Regions from separate parts of the Ottowia pentelensis genome, predicted to be linked through region 1. Evidence: predicted binding sites of a transcription regulator. Region 1 holds the regulator's gene; the other holds the start of a gene.
The links. Region 1 encodes sigma-54, which starts transcription at its own class of promoters, with help from an activator protein. Its sites were predicted from a motif close to TGGCANGNAANCTGCTTT; they were not measured.
Positions count from the first base shown of each region.

Region 2: ACWHMB_RS09935 (TorF family putative porin) is a predicted target of sigma-54. The motif match lies at 5,022-5,039, and genes of this name have one in related genera.

Region 1 covers NZ_OZ224513.1:3,940,082-3,947,977, forward strand. Annotated here, with positions in the region: gene ACWHMB_RS19195 (SPOR domain-containing protein) at 1-309, shown strand, start outside; gene ACWHMB_RS19200 (thiol:disulfide interchange protein DsbA/DsbL) at 394-1,029, shown strand; gene lptA (lipopolysaccharide transport periplasmic protein LptA) at 1,156-1,794, shown strand; gene lptB (LPS export ABC transporter ATP-binding protein) at 1,839-2,570, shown strand; gene rpoN (RNA polymerase factor sigma-54) at 2,591-4,138, shown strand; gene ACWHMB_RS19220 (acyl-CoA thioesterase) at 4,154-4,606, shown strand; gene ACWHMB_RS19225 (THUMP domain-containing class I SAM-dependent RNA methyltransferase) at 4,603-5,916, shown strand; gene ACWHMB_RS19230 (LysR family transcriptional regulator) at 5,921-6,826, opposite strand; gene ACWHMB_RS19235 (hypothetical protein) at 6,926-7,111, shown strand; gene ACWHMB_RS19240 (enoyl-CoA hydratase/isomerase family protein) at 7,187-7,896, shown strand, end outside.
Region 2 covers NZ_OZ224513.1:2,034,236-2,042,131, reverse strand. Annotated here, with positions in the region: gene xdhA (xanthine dehydrogenase small subunit) at 1-331, opposite strand, end outside; gene xdhC (xanthine dehydrogenase accessory protein XdhC) at 502-1,344, opposite strand; gene ACWHMB_RS09950 (Bug family tripartite tricarboxylate transporter substrate binding protein) at 1,426-2,415, opposite strand; gene amt (ammonium transporter) at 2,503-3,789, opposite strand; gene ACWHMB_RS09940 (P-II family nitrogen regulator) at 3,816-4,154, opposite strand; gene ACWHMB_RS09935 (TorF family putative porin) at 4,215-4,946, opposite strand; gene ntrC (nitrogen regulation protein NR(I)) at 5,578-7,053, opposite strand; gene glnL (nitrogen regulation protein NR(II)) at 7,067-7,896, opposite strand, start outside.

The DNA of each region.
Region 1 (7,896 bases):
GACCCGCTGGGCGACCTGGCCGCGGCCCGCTCCGGCATCGGCAGCAATGCGGGCGCGGCCGCCAGCGCCGACCCCTTCACCTATTTCGTGCAGGCCGGCGCCTTCCGCGCGCAGGTCGACGCCGACGCCCAGCGCGCGCGCCTGTCGCTGATGGGCGTGGAGGCGCGCGTGAGCGAGCGCGAGCAGGCCGGCCGCACCGTCTACCGGGTGCGCGTGGGCCCGTTCCAGAACCGCGATGCCGCCGACCGCGTGAAGGCGCGGCTGGACGACAATGGGCTCGAAGCGGCGCTGGTGCGGGTGCAGAAGTGAACCCCCGACAAGTGCAGGCCGGGCGGGAACTTGCCGACGGGCAGCGGGCTCAATAGGGCCGACAAGGACTGGAGAAAACATTTCATGAAACGACGCGAATTCACCCTGGCCGCCGCCGCTGCGGCCCTTCCGGGGCTTATGAGCCTGCCGGCGCACGCCCAGTCGGGCAAGGGCTACATCGAGCTGTCGCCGCGCGCGCCGGTCGACGCCCCGGCGGGGCAGATCGAGGTGGTCGAGTTCTTCTCGTACGGCTGCCCGCACTGCATGCACTTCGAGCCCATCATGGACGCCTGGGTCAAGACCCTGCCCAAGGACGTGGCCTTCCGCCGCGTGCACGTGGGCTTTCAAAGCAACTTCGCGCCGCTGCAAAAAATCTTCTACACGCTGGAGGCCATGGGCAAGGTCGACGCCGCCATGCAGGACAAGGTGTTCAAGGCCCTGCAGACCGATCGCATCAACCTGACCAAACCCGAGGTGCTGTTCCCCTGGGCGGCCAAGCAGGGGCTGGATCAGGCCAAGTTCGAAAGCACCTACAACTCCTTCGGCGTGGCCACGCAACTGCGCAAGGCGGTGCAGCTGCAGGACGCCTACAAGGTCGAGGGCACGCCGGCGCTGGGCATTGCCGGGCGCTACTACACCGACGGCTCGATGGCCAATGGCTTCGAGCCCATGATCAAGCTTGCCAACCAGCTGATCGAGCAGGTGCGCAAGGGCGCCTGACCGGGCCCCGGACGCGCGGCCACGCCAGCCCGCTTCGGCGGGCTTTTTCGCGCCGGCGCCCGTCCGCGCGCGGTCGATACCGGCCCTTACAATGGCCCATTCACCCAAGCAAAAACCGTGCCTCACATGGATGACCGCCACCCGTTCGTCGTGCCCGCCTGGCGCCGCTGGGCCCTGGGCGCCCTGCTGGCGCTGGCGGCCGTGCCGGCGCTGGCCGAGCGCGCCGACCGCGACCAGCCGATGAACATCGAGGCCGACGCGCTGCGCTACGAGGACAAGCAGCAGCTGTCCACCTTCACCGGCAACGTGGTGGTGACCAAGGGCACCATCGTGATGCGCGGCGCGCGCCTGGAGGTGCGCCAGGACAGCGCCGGCAACCAGAGCGGCGTGATGTTCGGCGCGCCGGGCAAGCGCGCCTTCTTTCGCCAGAAGCGCGAGGGTGTCAACGAGTTCATCGAGGGCGAGGCCGACTCCATCACCTACGACGGCAAGAGCGACATCGTGCGCTTCGTGCGGCACGCCGAGATGCGCCGCCTGGTCGGCACCACGCTGCAGGACCAGGTGACGGGCGACGTCATCGTCTACAACAACCGCACCGAGGTCTACACCGTCGAGGGCGCGCCCCACCAGGCCGGCACGCCCGCCGCCGGCAGCGGCCGCGTGCGCGCGGTGCTGGCACCGCGCAACGCGGCCAGCCAGCCGGCGCCGGCCGCGCTGCCGCTGCAGCCGGCGCAGGGCCTGCCGCCCACCGGACCCGCGCAGTGAACCTGACCACCCGCAGCGCCCCGGCCGACGGCGCCCGCAGCCGCATGCAGGTGCGCGGGCTGCGCAAGAACTACGGCGCGCGCCGCGTGGTGCACGACGTGTCGCTGGACGTGACCAGCGGCGAGGTGGTGGGCCTGTTGGGCCCCAACGGCGCCGGCAAGACGACCTCCTTCTACATGATCGTTGGCTTGGTGCGCGCCGACGCCGGCAGCATCCGCATCGACGAGCAGGCGGTCGAGCACATGCCGATCCACCGGCGCTCGCGCCTGGGCCTGTCCTACCTGCCGCAGGAAGCCTCGATCTTTCGCAAGCTGACGGTGGCCGAGAACGTGCGCGCCGTGCTGGAGCTGCAGCACGGCGAGGACGGCCACCCGCTGGGCCGCACCGAGATCGAGCGGCGCCTGACCGAGCTGCTGGAGCAGCTGCACGTGCAGGACCTGCGCGACTCGCCCGCGCCCTCGCTGTCGGGCGGCGAGCGCCGGCGCGTCGAAATCGCCCGCGCGCTGGCCACGCAGCCGCGCTTCATCCTGCTGGACGAGCCCTTTGCCGGCATCGACCCGATCGCCGTGATCGAGATCCAGCGCATCATCGCCTTCCTCAAGTCGCGCGGCATCGGCGTGCTGATCACCGACCACAACGTGCGCGAAACGCTGGGCATCTGCGACCACGCGGTCATCATCACCGAGGGGCGCGTGCTGGCCACCGGCACGCCCACCGACATCGTGGCGAACCCGGACGTGCGCCGGGTCTATCTCGGCGAGCATTTCCGGCTCTGAGTCCGGGCGGGCAGTACGCGGTGAAACCCGGGCTTTCCCTTCGCGTTTCGCAGCAACTGGCGCTGACGCCGCAGCTGCAGCAGTCGATCCGCCTGCTGCAGCTGTCCACGCTGGAGCTGGCCAGCGAGGTCGAGCAGATGCTGCTGGACAACCCCTTCCTGGAGCGCGAGGACGAACACGCCGACGCCGAGCCCCCCGAGCCCGCGCGCGAGCCGCGCGAGCGCGAGGCCGCCGACTCCCGCGACGCTATCGATTCGGAAGCTGCTGGCGCTGATTCGACGGGCGCTGAAGCCGAATTCGAGTCCAAACAGGACTGGCCGGACGACTGGGAGGGCGATGGCGCCGACGCGCCCAGCGACCGCGAATGGGGCGACGCCGCCGGCCCCGGCGCGAGCGGCGACGAGCGCGAGCCGGGCGAGCGCGACGCGCCGCACGAGTCGCTGGCCGCCCACCTGCACACCCAGATGCTGGCGCTGCGGCTGGCGCCCGAGGACGCGGCGGTACTGCGCTTTCTGATCGAGTCGCTGAACGAGGACGGCTACCTGGAGGACTCGCTGGCGCAACTGGCCGCCACCCTGGTGGACGACAGCGACGAGCTGGACGCGCTCGACACCCTGGTGCACCGCTTCAGCTTCGCGCTCAAGCTGCTGCAGTCGATGGAGCCGGCCGGCGTGGGTGCGCGCGACTTGCCCGAGTGCCTGGCGCTGCAGCTCAAGGCGCTTGTGGCCGACACCGCGCTGCCGCCCGCCACCCAGGCCAGCGCTCGCGCCGCGCTGGCCCTGCTGGCCCAGCCCCAGGCGCTGGACGCGCTGGCCCGCCGCGACCTGCGCCGCCTGGCGCAGGCCAGCGGCCAGGACGAGGCCGCGGTGCGCGCCGCCATGGCCCTGATCGCCACGCTGGAGCCCAAGCCCGGCCGGCGCTTTGCCGATGTCGAGCACAACGTCATCGTGCCCGACGTCATCGTCTCGGCCAGCGGCGCGAGCCAGCGCCTGCGCGTGCAGCTCAACCCCGAGGTGCTGCCGCGCCTGCGCGTGCACGACCTGTACGCGCGCGCGCTGCGCGGCGGCAAGGAGGGCGGCGGCCATGCGGCGCTGAGCCAGCAGCTGCAGGAGGCGCGCTGGTTCATCCGCAACATCCAGCAGCGCTTCGACACCATCCTGCGCGTGAGCGAGGCCATCGTGCAGCGCCAGCGCAGCTTCTTCACCCACGGCGAGCTGGCCATGCGCCCGCTGGTGCAGCGCGAGCTGGCCGAGGCGCTGGGCGTGCATGAGTCGACCATCTCGCGCGTGACCACCGCCAAGTACATGGCCACGCCGCGCGGCACCTTCGAGCTGAAGTATTTCTTCGGCTCGGCCCTGGGCACCGAGGCCGGCGGCAACGCCAGCAGCACCGCGGTGCGCGCGCTCATCAAGCAGTTCATCGCCGCCGAAGACCCGCGCCGCCCGCTGTCCGACCAGCGGCTGGCCGAGATGCTGAAGGAGCAGGGCATCGACTGCGCGCGCCGCACCGTGGCCAAGTACCGCGAGGCGATGAAGATCGCCCCCACCCCGCTGCGCAAGCAGCTTTAGACCGCTGTTTCCCCCATGGCCCGCATCGTTTTCGACCTCCCGGCGCGCTTCGGCTTTGCCACCGAGCTGCAGGTCTACATCAGCCACGTCAACCAGGGCGGGCACCTGGACAACGCCCAGCTGCTGAGCCTGGTGTCCGAGGCGCGGCTGCGCTTTTTCCAGTCGCTGGGCTACCGCGAGGGCCACGTCGACGGCACCGCCATCGTGGTCGGCGACATGCTGGCGCAGTACAAGTCCGAGGCCTTTCATGGCGAAACCCTGCGCGTGCAGATGCAGCCGGCCGACTTCAACCGCTACGGCTTCGATCTGGTGTTCTGCATGACCGAGACGGCGCAACGCCGCGAGGTGGCGCGCGGCAAGACCGGCATCGTCTTCATCGACCCGGCCACGCGCCGCGTCACCCCGATTCCCATGGCCGCTCTGCACCAGCTGCAGCGCTGCGCCTCAATGGCCGATGCAACCGCATGACCACGCTGACCCTGTTCCTGCCCTGCGCCGGCGGCGTGGAGGACTATCTGGCCGACGAGGTGCACGGCCTCACCGGCCTGGTCGGCGACGAGCTGTTGACGCTGCGCGGCGGCGTGCGCGTGCGCGGCGACTGGGCCTGCGTGCTGCGCCTGAACCTGATGAGCCGCCTGGCGCAACGCGTGCTGGTGGAGCTGGCGCACGCGCCGTATCAGGGCGAGCAGGATCTGTACGCGCTGGCCGCCGGCGTGGCCTGGGAAGACTGGTTCACGCCACGCCAGAGCTTTCGCGTCGACCTGACGGCGCAGGCCAGCCCGCTCAAAAGCCTGAACTTCGCCACCCTGCGCATCAAGGACGCGGTGGCCGACCGCTTTCGCCAGCAGGCCGGCGGCGTGCGTCCCAGCATCGACACCCAGCGGCCCGACGTGCGCGTGCAGGCGCACCTGACGGCCGACCAGGCCCAGCTTTACATCGACACCAGCGGCGAGCCCCTGTTCAAGCGCGGCTGGCGCCAGGACAAGGGCGAGGCGCCGCTGAAGGAGACGCTGGCCGCCGCCATGCTGGCCGCCAGCGGCTGGTGGCAGCCGGCCACGCGCAGCGTCTCGCCGCTGCCGCTGTACGACCCCTGCTGCGGCTCGGGCACCATCGTCATCGAGGCCGCGCAGCTGGCGCTGGGCCTGCCCGCCGGCGGGCAGCGTCGCTTCGCCTTCGAGCGCCTGAAGGGCTTCGACGCCGCGCAGTGGCATGCTATCAAATCAGAAGCTGCTCGCGCTTGTTCAGCGGGCGCTGAAGGCCAAAATGGCTTGAAATCCGCGGCGATGCGCGTGTTCGGCAGCGACGTCGCGCACCGCATGGTCGATTTTGCCCAGCGCAACGCCGCGCGCGCCGGTGTGGCGCAGGCCGTGCAGCTGCGCGGCGGCGACGCGCTGCAGCGCCTGCCGCCCAGCGATCAGGCCGGCGTGATCCTGATGAATCCACCCTACGGCGAGCGCATCGCCGCCGCCGGCGTGGCGGGCGCCGGGCGCGGCCGCGAGGCCTTCCAGAGCGGCACGCTCGCGCGCCAGCGTGCCGGCGCGGCCGCTGCGGATGAAGTCAACGCCGGCGACGAATTCTTCGCCCGCCTGGCCGCGCACTGGAAGAGCCACTACGCCGGCTGGAGCGCCTGGCTGCTGACGCCCGACCTCAAGCTGCCCGGCCGCCTGCGCCTGAAGGAGTCGCGCCGCGTGCCGCTGTGGAACGGGCCGATCGAGTGCCGGCTGTTCAGGTTCGATTTGACGGCGCGCACGCCGCGCCCGCCGCAGCCCGGCGCTTAGCCCATCAAGCCCGCGCCGACCCATGCTGCGCCAGCAGCGTGGCCATGAAGGCGTGGGCCACCGGCGGCAGCGTGCGCCCGATGCGCGTGACGATGCCGATCGCCCGGCTGGCCTGCGGGCGCACCAGCGGCACGGCGGCCAGGCCTTCCATGCTCATCAGGCCCAGCGTCAGGCGCGGCAGCGCACTGATGCCCAGGCCAGCCGCCACCAGCGCGCCGCAGGCCGTCACGCTGGGGCAGTCGAGCACCGGCCGCAGCGTGATGCGCCTTTGCATGAACACCGCGTCGGTGATGGGCCGGATGCTGGTGTGCAGCGCGCTGGCGATGTAGGGCCGCTGCGCGAACACCGACCAAGGCACCGAGGCGCGCGCGGCCAGCGGGTCGTCGGCGCGGCACAGCAGCACCATCGGGTCGTCCAGCAGCGGCTGATAGCGCAGGCGCTGCTGCGGTGCCGGGCGCACGCTCAGGCCCAGGTCGGCGCGGCCCTCTTCTACCGCCACCCACAGGGCGTCGGCGGTGGCCTCGATCAGACTGAACTCCACCGCAAGATGCGTGCGCCGCAAGGCCACCATGGCCTGCGGCACCAGCGCCGCGCCGGTGGACGGCAGCGCCGCCACCGTGACGTGGCCGCTGCGCCCCTGCATGAAGTCGCCCAGCTCGCTCAACGCACCGTCGAAGTCGCGCAGGATGCGCCGCGCGATGGGCAGCAGTTCGCGCCCGGCGGCGGTGATCTCGACCCGGCGCGTGTCGCGGTCGAACAGGCGCACGCCCAGCGTCTGCTCGGCCTGGCCGATCAGGCGGCTGACGACGGGCTGGGCCTGTCCCAGCTCGGCGGCGGCGCGCCGAAAGCTGCCGCTGGACGCCACCTGCGCGAAGGCTTCGAGTTGCCGCAGGCTCAGGTCGATGCGCATGGGATTGATCCTGTTTCGTCATCACAGATATAGAAATATAGCGCTTCCCATATCAGGCCCCGGTGCCTAGACTGAACGCCAATTTCAGGAGACAAGACGATGACGGGCGTGCTTGACGGGGTTCGTGTGCTGGAGTTGGGCCAGGTGCTGGCCGGCCAAATCGCCGACGAGCCGGTCAGCGCCAAGGCGGGCGATTCGGTCGTCGCTCCGGAAGGCCGTTCGTTCGGCTACGCCGCTTCTGGGATCAACCCCGTGCACGCCATCGTCGTGCATACCCACACGTAAGGACAGAACGATCCACGTACGCCATTGACGTTGAACGGCAATGAAACGAAATCACTCAACAGAACAGGTACCGCTATGTCTCAGTTTTCCACCTCGAACCAACACGGAGTTTCCTGCGCATTGCATGAGCGCGTTGCGGTGATCACCTTTGACCGTCCGGAGCGCCGCAACGCGATGGACATGGAGATGCGAGGCGAATTCGCGCGCGCCGTCGCCCACGCCATTGGCGACGACGACGTCCGCGCGATCGTGCTGACCGGCAACGGAGGGCACTTCTGCGCGGGAGGAGACATTGGATCGATGCAATCGGGCGACGGCATGACGGCAGAAGCTGGACGACAACGCATGCGACGCATGCTGGACAACGTGGCCGCGCTGTACACCTGCGACAAACCGGTGATATCTGCGGTCGAGGGCTGCGCATTCGGAGGTGGCTTTGGTCTAGCTCTGCTGGCGGACATCATCATCGCGGCAGAAGGCGCGCGCTTTTGCATGTCCTTTGCGCGCGTCGGACTTGTGCCCGACAGCGGCGCGCTCTATACCCTGCCGCGCATGATTGGTGTACAGCGTGCCAAGCAACTCATGTTCAGCGCCCAGGAACTCGATGCGCGACAGGCGCAGGAGTGGGGCATTGCGATGGAGGTGGTGCCCAGGGGTAAGGCACTGCCGCGAGCCGTGGAATTGGCGCAGGCCTTGGCCAGCGCCTCACAGGCGGCAGTAGCCATGACCAAGACGGCCCTAAACAACACCCTGTCCTCCGACTTGCGCTCGATCATCGAGCTTGA
Region 2 (7,896 bases), 1.9 Mb from region 1:
GCAGCTCGGCGGCATCGGCGGCAGCTTGGGCATCGTGCGTCAGGTCCTGCAGGTCTTCCACCGTGAACAGCGCCTTGCCGTCCAGCGTGGGCAGAAACTGGATGCAGGCGTTGACGCTGGCGAGCTGCAGCTGGCCCTGCGCGTCCAGCTCACCCAGCACCACGGTGCAGGCGCCGCAGTCGCCTTCGTTGCAGCCTTCCTTGGTGCCGGTGGCGCGCTGGCGCTCGCGCAGCCAGTCCAGCACCGTGCGCGTGATGGGCTCGTCGCGCACCGTGACCACGGCGCCGCCGTGGTAGAAGCGGATGGCGGGGGCGGGGCGGTGTTCGGTCATGGCGTGTCTCGGGTTCGATGGCGCGGGCGCCCGTGGGGCCGCACCGATGCCGCAATGATGCGACGTCCTCGCCGGGGCGGCATACCCACCCCTTCATACTCGATATGTTGTTGCTCGTATAACACTCGGGTTAACCCGAGCGGATCGAGCCGAATGGCGTACCGGCGCGCTCAACGCGTGGTACTGGCAGCCGGCGGCGCCTGCAGCAACAGCTGCGCGGCGGTGGCGACGGCGATGACCTCGGGCTCCTTGCCGGTGATGCCGGGAATGCCGATCGGGCAGGTGACGCGCGCCTGCTCGGCCTCGCTGAAGCCGCGCGCCGACAGGCGGTGGCGAAAGGTGGCCCACTTGGTCTTGCTGCCGATCAGGCCGATGTAGGGCAGGTCGTCCCGCTCGCGCAGGCGCTGCAGGCAGGCGATGACGATGTCCAGGTCCTCGGCGTGGCTGAAGCTCATGATCAGCACGCGGCTGCCGGGCGCCAGTTCGTGCACGGCGGCCTGGATGGGGTCGCTGTATTCGGTGCGCACCTGGGCCGGCAGCGCGGGCGGAAAGACCTCGTCGCGGCTGTCGATCCAGCGCACGGCGTAGGGCAGGGTGCACAGCACCCGCACCAGGGCGTGGCCCACGTGGCCGCCACCGAACAGGGCCAGCGGCGTCAGGTTCAGGCTCAAGCGCTGGCGCAGCGCCGGGGCGTCGGCCGCGCCGATGCGCTCGAAGCGCAGCATCACGATGCCGCCGCAGCACTGGCCCAGGCTGGGGCCCAGGGCGAAGCGCCGCACCTCGCCGGGCGCGGGGGCGCCGGCCTGCCCCTGCAGCAGGGCGCGCGCCTGGGCGACGGCGTCGAACTCCAGGTTGCCACCGCCGATGGTGCCGCTCAGGCCCTCGGGCCACACCACCATCCAGGCGCCGACCTCGCGCGGGGCCGAGCCCTTGGTCTCGGCCACCTGCACCAGCACGCCGTCCGCCTGCGGCAGGCGTTGCAGGCAGTCGTCCAGCGCGCCAAGGGTGCTCATGCACCGATTGTGCGTTGCCGGCCCGGCGGCCTTATGGGCCTGCTCTTATGGCGCCCATGCCACGGACGGCATTGGCCAGGCTCAATCGACCTGCGCGCCCGAGGCCTTGACCACCGGCGCCCAGTTGTTCACCTCGTCGTGGATGAAGCGGCTGAAGTCGCGCGGGCTGTTCTTCTCGGACACCGCGCCCAGCTTGGCGTAGGCCTGGATGATCTCGGGCTTGTCGAAGGCGGCGTTGACCACCTGGTTGATCTTGTCGAGCACCGGCTTGGGCGTGCCCTTGGGGGCGACCAGGCCGAACCAGGAGGTGACGTCGAAGGGCGCGACGCCGCTTTCCTCCATCGTCGGCACGTCGGGCGCCGAGGCCGAGCGCTGCTTGGTGGTGACGGCCAGCGCGCGCAGCTTGCCGTTTTGCACGTGCGGCCACGACGAAATCATGTTGTCGAACATGTACTGCACCTGCCCGCCCATCAGGTCGGTCAGGGCCGGCGCGCTGCCCTTGTAGGGCACGTGCACCGCGTGGGTGCCGGTGCGCACCTTGAACAGCTCGCCCGCCATGTGGATCGAGGTGCCGCTGCCCGAGGAGGCGTAGGACACCTTGTCGCCCTGCGTCTTCAGCCAGGCGATGAACTCGGGCACGGTCTTGGCCGGCACGTTGGGGTTGACCACCAGGATGTTGGGCATCTTGGCGCACAGGGCCACGCCGTCGAAGTCGCGGTCGAGGTTGAACTTGATGTTCTTGTACAGCGTCTGGTTGATGGTGCTGGTGACCGCCATCATCAGCAGGGTGTAGCCGTCGGGCTCGGCCGCGCGCACCAGGTCGGTGGCGATGTTGCTCCCGCCGCCGGCCTTGTTCTCGACCACGAAGGTCTGGCCCAGCGCCTCGGTCAGCTCCCTGGCCATCAGGCGTGCCACCACGTCGGTGGTGCCGCCGGCCGAAAAGCCGACGACGATGCGCACCGGCCGGGTCGGCCAGGCGCCCTGGGCGCGTGCGCCCAGGGCGCTGGCGGCCAGCAGGCCCAGGCCGGCCTGGGCGATGTAACGGCGGGTGAGGGGACGGGGCTGGGGCATCGAGAGGTCTCCTTGTGCTTGATTTCGGGAGCCTTCAATGTAACGGCAGCGCGGCCCGATGCGAGCCGCGGTTTTCCCCACCCTGGTTCAGCGCACGTAGGCGGTCTCGCCGTGGCTGGCGATGTCCAGGCCCTGGCGCTCGTCTTCCTCGCTGACGCGCAGGCCGAACACCAAGTCGGCGATCTTGAAGGCGATGAAGGCCGCGATGCCCGACCACACCACGGTCATCAGCACGCTCTTGGTCTGCACCCACACCTGGTGCGCCATGGCGAAGTCGGCGCCCTGCGTGCCGCCCAGGGCGGGCGCGGCAAACACGCCGGTCAGGATGGCGCCGATGATGCCGCCCACGCCGTGCACGCCGAAGACGTCGAAGGCGTCGTCCACCTTCAGCATGCGCTTCAAGCCGCCCACGCCCCACAGGCACACCACGCCGGCCACGGCGCCGATGACGATGGCGCCCATGGGGCCGACGAAGCCGGCCGCCGGCGTGACCGCCACCAGCCCCGCCACGGCGCCCGAGGCCGCGCCCAGCATCGAGGCCTTGCCCTTGTGCAGCGCCTCGGCGGCCGACCAACTCAGCGTGGCGGCGGCCGTGGCCAGCACCGTGGTGACGAAGGCCAGGCCAGCCTGCCCGTTGGCGGCGCCGGCCGAGCCGGCGTTGAAGCCGAACCAGCCCACCCACAGCAGCGAGGCGCCGACCATGGTCAGCGTCAGGCTGTGCGGCGCCATGGCCTCTCGGCCGAAGCCGATGCGCTTGCCCACCATGTAGGCGCCCACCAGGCCGGCCATGCCGGCGTTGATGTGCACCACGGTGCCGCCGGCAAAGTCCAGCGCGCCGTCCTTGGCCAGCAGGCCACCGCCCCACACCATGTGCGCGATGGGCACGTAGCTGAGCGTGAACCACAGCACCGCGAACAGCAGCACCGCCGCAAAGCGCGCGCGCTCGGCAAAGGCGCCCACCGTCAGCGCCACCGTGATGGCGGCAAAGGTGCCCTGGAAGGCCAGGAACACGTATTCGGGGATGGTGGGCAGCCCGCCAAACGTCTCTGGCGTGACGCCCTTGAGGAACAGCTTGTCCAGCCCGCCGAAGAAGTTGCCCTCGCCGCTGAAGGTCAGGCTGTAGCCGTAGATGGCCCACAGCAGGGTGACCAGCGCGAAGATGACGAACACCTGCACCAGCACGCTCAGCATGTTCTTGCTGCGCGCCAGGCCGCCGTAGAACAGCGCCAGGCCGGGAATGGTCATCAGGATCACCAGCAGGGTGGAGGTTAGCATCCAGGCGGTGTCGCCCGAGTTGAGCGCGGGCACGGGCGCGTCGGCGGCAAAGGCTGGGGCGGCCAGCAGCAGCGCCAGCAGGAGGGAAATGCGTTTCATGTTGGGAGGCTCCAGGGTGCGTGCGGTCAAAGGGCTTCGGTGCCGGTCTCGCCGGTGCGGATGCGCAGGACGTGTTCGAGCGCGGTGACGAAAATCTTGCCGTCGCCGATCTTGCCGGTGCGCGCGCCCTGCTCGATGGCCTCGATCACGCGCTCCAGGTCACCGTCGGCCACGGCCGTCTCGATGCGGATCTTGGGCAGGAAGTCGACCACGTACTCGGCGCCGCGGTACAGCTCGGTGTGGCCCTTCTGCCGGCCGAAGCCCTTGACCTCGGACACCGTCAGGCCCGAGGCGCCGACGGCGGCCAGGGCCTCGCGCACCTCCTCGAGCTTGAAGGGTTTGATGATGGCGGTCACCAGTTTCATGTTGCTTCCTTTTTGATAGCTGTTCGCGCTTGATTCATGGCCACTGGAGTGGCTTTTGGCTTAAAACGAATACTTGATGCCCAGCACCAGCGCGGTGCGGCCGGTGAAGCGCCCCGAGGGCGTGACGTAAAGCGCCTTGTCGGCGTTGGTGCCGACCACGGCGGCGCTGGCCGACAGGCCGTTGCCGAAGTCCTTGTTCAGCGTCAGTGCGTAGTCGGTGTAGGCCAGCGCGCCGTTGTGGCGCACGCCCTGGCGGCCAACGTGCGGCACCACCGACCAGCCCTCGCCCAGGTCCAGGTTGGCGCTCAGGTCGAGGTAGCCGCTGCCCTTGCTGTCGGCCACGCCGAACAGATTGGTGAGCGCGTGCGAGTACTTCAGCGTGACCATTTCGTAAGTCAGCGCGCCGTAGATCTCGGTGGTGTTGGGGCTGACCGCCAGCCGCGCGCTGGGGTACTGGTAGCGCAGCAGGCCGACGTCGTAGCCGAGCGGGCCGGCGCTGCCCTTGTAGCCGCCGTAGACGTCCCATTCCATCGGCGCGTCGCCGCCGCCGTCCTTGATCCAGCGGATCGACGACAGCCAGGTGCCCAGGTACAGGCCGCTGGCGTGGCTGTAGTCGGCGCCGGCACTGATGGCGGGATCGAGGCGGCTTTGCGAGATGCCGCGATAGCGGTAGTCGCTGACGGCGCCCAGGTTGAAACTCAGGCTGTGCTCGGGCTTGGCGGCGGCAGCAGTGCTCGGCTCGGCGGTCTGGGCCGACGCGCCCAGGCTGGCGCCCAACAGGCCGGCGGCCAAGAGGGCGGATATCAGGGGGGATGACGAAGGGTGCAAGGTCTCTCTCCTGGGGTTGAAATGGCGGACGCAAGCCTTCAAGCAGATACCGTGCCATGTCAGATCCGGGGCCGCGCGACGGCGCTGCAACGCCGTGGGGGAGCGCGGGCGCTGCTTCAGTGCGACTCCAGTGCGCCCCGGTTCAGGGCGCGTGTGTCGGTGGGTGCTGCACCACTCGCGTGCATGGCCGTGCACGTTTGCGTGCAGGCCGAGGGCGGGCCTTGCGCCGCTTCTGGGGGCCGACACTGATACCCAGTTGCAATCAACGTGTTGAGAACGCCGGGCGGGTGGTGGTGGGCCAAGGGGCTTGGGTGGGCAGCTCCGCTCGTGTCCCCCGCTGTCCGTCTGCGACGGCCATCTCCGCCTTGACCTCGCTGCGCTGCCCACCCAAGCCCCTTGGCGGGAGGCGGCAATCACCCACCAGGCGGCCTGCGCTGCCAGCAACGCCACGGATCAGGCCGTTGGGGTGCCCGGCGCAGTGAAGTGAAGGCGGAGCCGGCCGCAGGCCGGTGGGGGACATGAACGAAGCCGGGCGCCCCGACGGCCTGATCCCGCCCCGCGGCGGGCGTTTAGTCTTTTCGAATGCGAAACCGAATCAGTCGTCCAGCCCCAGGTCCTGCATCTTGCGCGTGATGGTGTTGCGCCCGATGCCCAGCTTTTGCGCCGCCTCGGCGCGGCGGCCGTTGGTCAGCGCCAGGGCGGTGCGCAGCAGTTCGCCCTCGAAGCGCTCGGCCAGCTGCTTCCAGACCTCGGGCTCGCCGGCCTCCAGCCGGGTGCGGGCCTCGTGGGCGAGGGCGGCAGCCCAATCGGCCGGGGCGCTGGCTTCGCTGCCTCCACCCGCGACCGCAGCGGGCAGCGCGGCGCGGGCTTCAGTAAACGCGGTGGCCGGCGCCGGCGCGGTGGCGGGCGGCGATGCCGCGCCGAACAGGTCGGCCGGCAAGTCCTCGGGCTGGATCAGCTGCGTGGGCGCCATCACCGTCAGCCAGCGGCACAGGTTCTCGAGCTGGCGCACGTTGCCGGGGTAGTCGAAGGCGGCCAGGCGGGCCAGCGCGGCGTCGGCGATGCGCTTGGGCTCCACGCCCAGCTCCTGCGCGCTGCGCGCCAGAAAAAAGCGCGCCAGCTCGGGGATGTCCTCGCGGCGCTCGCGCAGCGGCGGCAGGCGCAGGCGGATGACGTTCAGGCGGTGGTACAGGTCTTCGCGGAAGCTGCCTTCGCGCACCTGCTGCTCCAGGTTCTGGTGCGTGGCGGCGATGATGCGCGCATCCACCTTCAGCGGCTGCTGGCCGCCAACGCGGTAGAACTGGCCGTCGCTGAGCACGCGCAGCAGGCGCGTCTGCAGCTCCAGCGGCATGTCGCCGATCTCGTCCAGAAACAGCGTGCCGCCGGCGGCCTGCTCGAAGCGGCCGCGCCGCAGCGCCTGCGCGCCGGTGAAGGCGCCGCGCTCATGGCCGAACAGCTCGCTTTCCAGCAAATCCTTGGGCACGGCCGCGGTGTTGATGGCGACGAAGGGGCCGGCCGCGCGCCGGCTGTGGCGGTGCAGGGCCAGGGCCACCAGCTCCTTGCCCGTGCCGCTGGCGCCGGTGACCAGCACCGTGGCCTGGCTCTGGCTCAGGCGGCCGATGGCGCGAAACACCTCCTGCATGGCGGGCGCCTGGCCCAGCATCTGCGGCATGTCCGCCGCGCCGGCCTCGGCCGCCGGGTCGTGCCGGCTTTCATCGATGGCGCGGCGGATCAGCTCGACCGCGCGCGCCACGTCGAAGGGCTTGGGCAAATACTCGAAGGCACCGCTTTGAAACGCGCCCACGGCGCTGTCGAGGTCGGTGTAGGCGGTCATGACGATGACCGGCAGATCGGGCTGTCGGCGCTTGACCTCGGCCAGCAGTTCGATGCCGCTGCCGCCCGGCATGCGGATGTCGCTGACCAGCACCTGCGGCGCGTCGCCGGCGTCCAGCGCCGCCAGCACCTCGCGCGGGTCGCTGAACAGGCGCACCGGCAGCTGCTCGCGCTCCAGCGCGCGCTGCAGCACGAAGCGGATGGATTGGTCGTCGTCGATGACCCAGATGGGTTTCATGAGAGTAGCTCCATCAGCGCACCGGCAGCAGCAGCTTGAAGCGCGTCAGCCCGCCCGTGCTTTCGTATTCGATCGTGCCCTCGTGCTGCTGCACGAAGGTCTGCGCCAGCGCCAGGCCCAGGCCGGTGCCGTCGGCGCGGCCGGACACCAGGGGCTGGAAGATGCGCTCGCGCAGCTCCGCGGGCACGCCGGGGCCGTTGTCTTCCACCTGCAGCTCGATGGCCAGCCGAAAGCGCTGCTGGCCGATGGTGAGCTGGCGCGCCACGCGCGTGCGCAGGGTGATGCACGCGTCGCCGGCCGTGATGCGCGCGGCCAGCGCCTGGGCGGCGTTGCGCACGATGTTCAGCAGTGCCTGGATCAGCCGCTCGCGGTCGCCGCGCAGCTCGGGCAGCGAGGCGTCGTAGTCGCGCCGGATGTCCAGCCCGCGCGGAAACTCGGCCAGCACCACGGCGCGCACGCGCTCGCACACTTCGTGGATGTTGACCTCGCCCAGCACCAGCGCGCGCTGGTGCGGCGCCAGCAGCCGGTCGACCAGCGCCTGCAGGCGGTCGGCCTCGTGGATGATGACGTCGGTGTACTCGGCGGATTCGGCAAAGTCGCGCGCCGCCGCCGCCAGCGCCAGCAGCTGCGCCGCGCCGCGAATGCCGCCCAGCGGGTTCTTGATCTCGTGCGCCAGGTTGCGCAGCAGCTCCTTTTGCTCGCGCGCCAGGCGGTGCGTGCGCTCCTCGCGGTCCTGGCGCGCCTGCTGCTCGATTTCGATCATCTCCAGCAGCACACCGCCGCGCGCGCCCCCGCGCTCCAGCGGGCTGACGACCACGTGCACCGGCAGCGGATGCGCGCCCG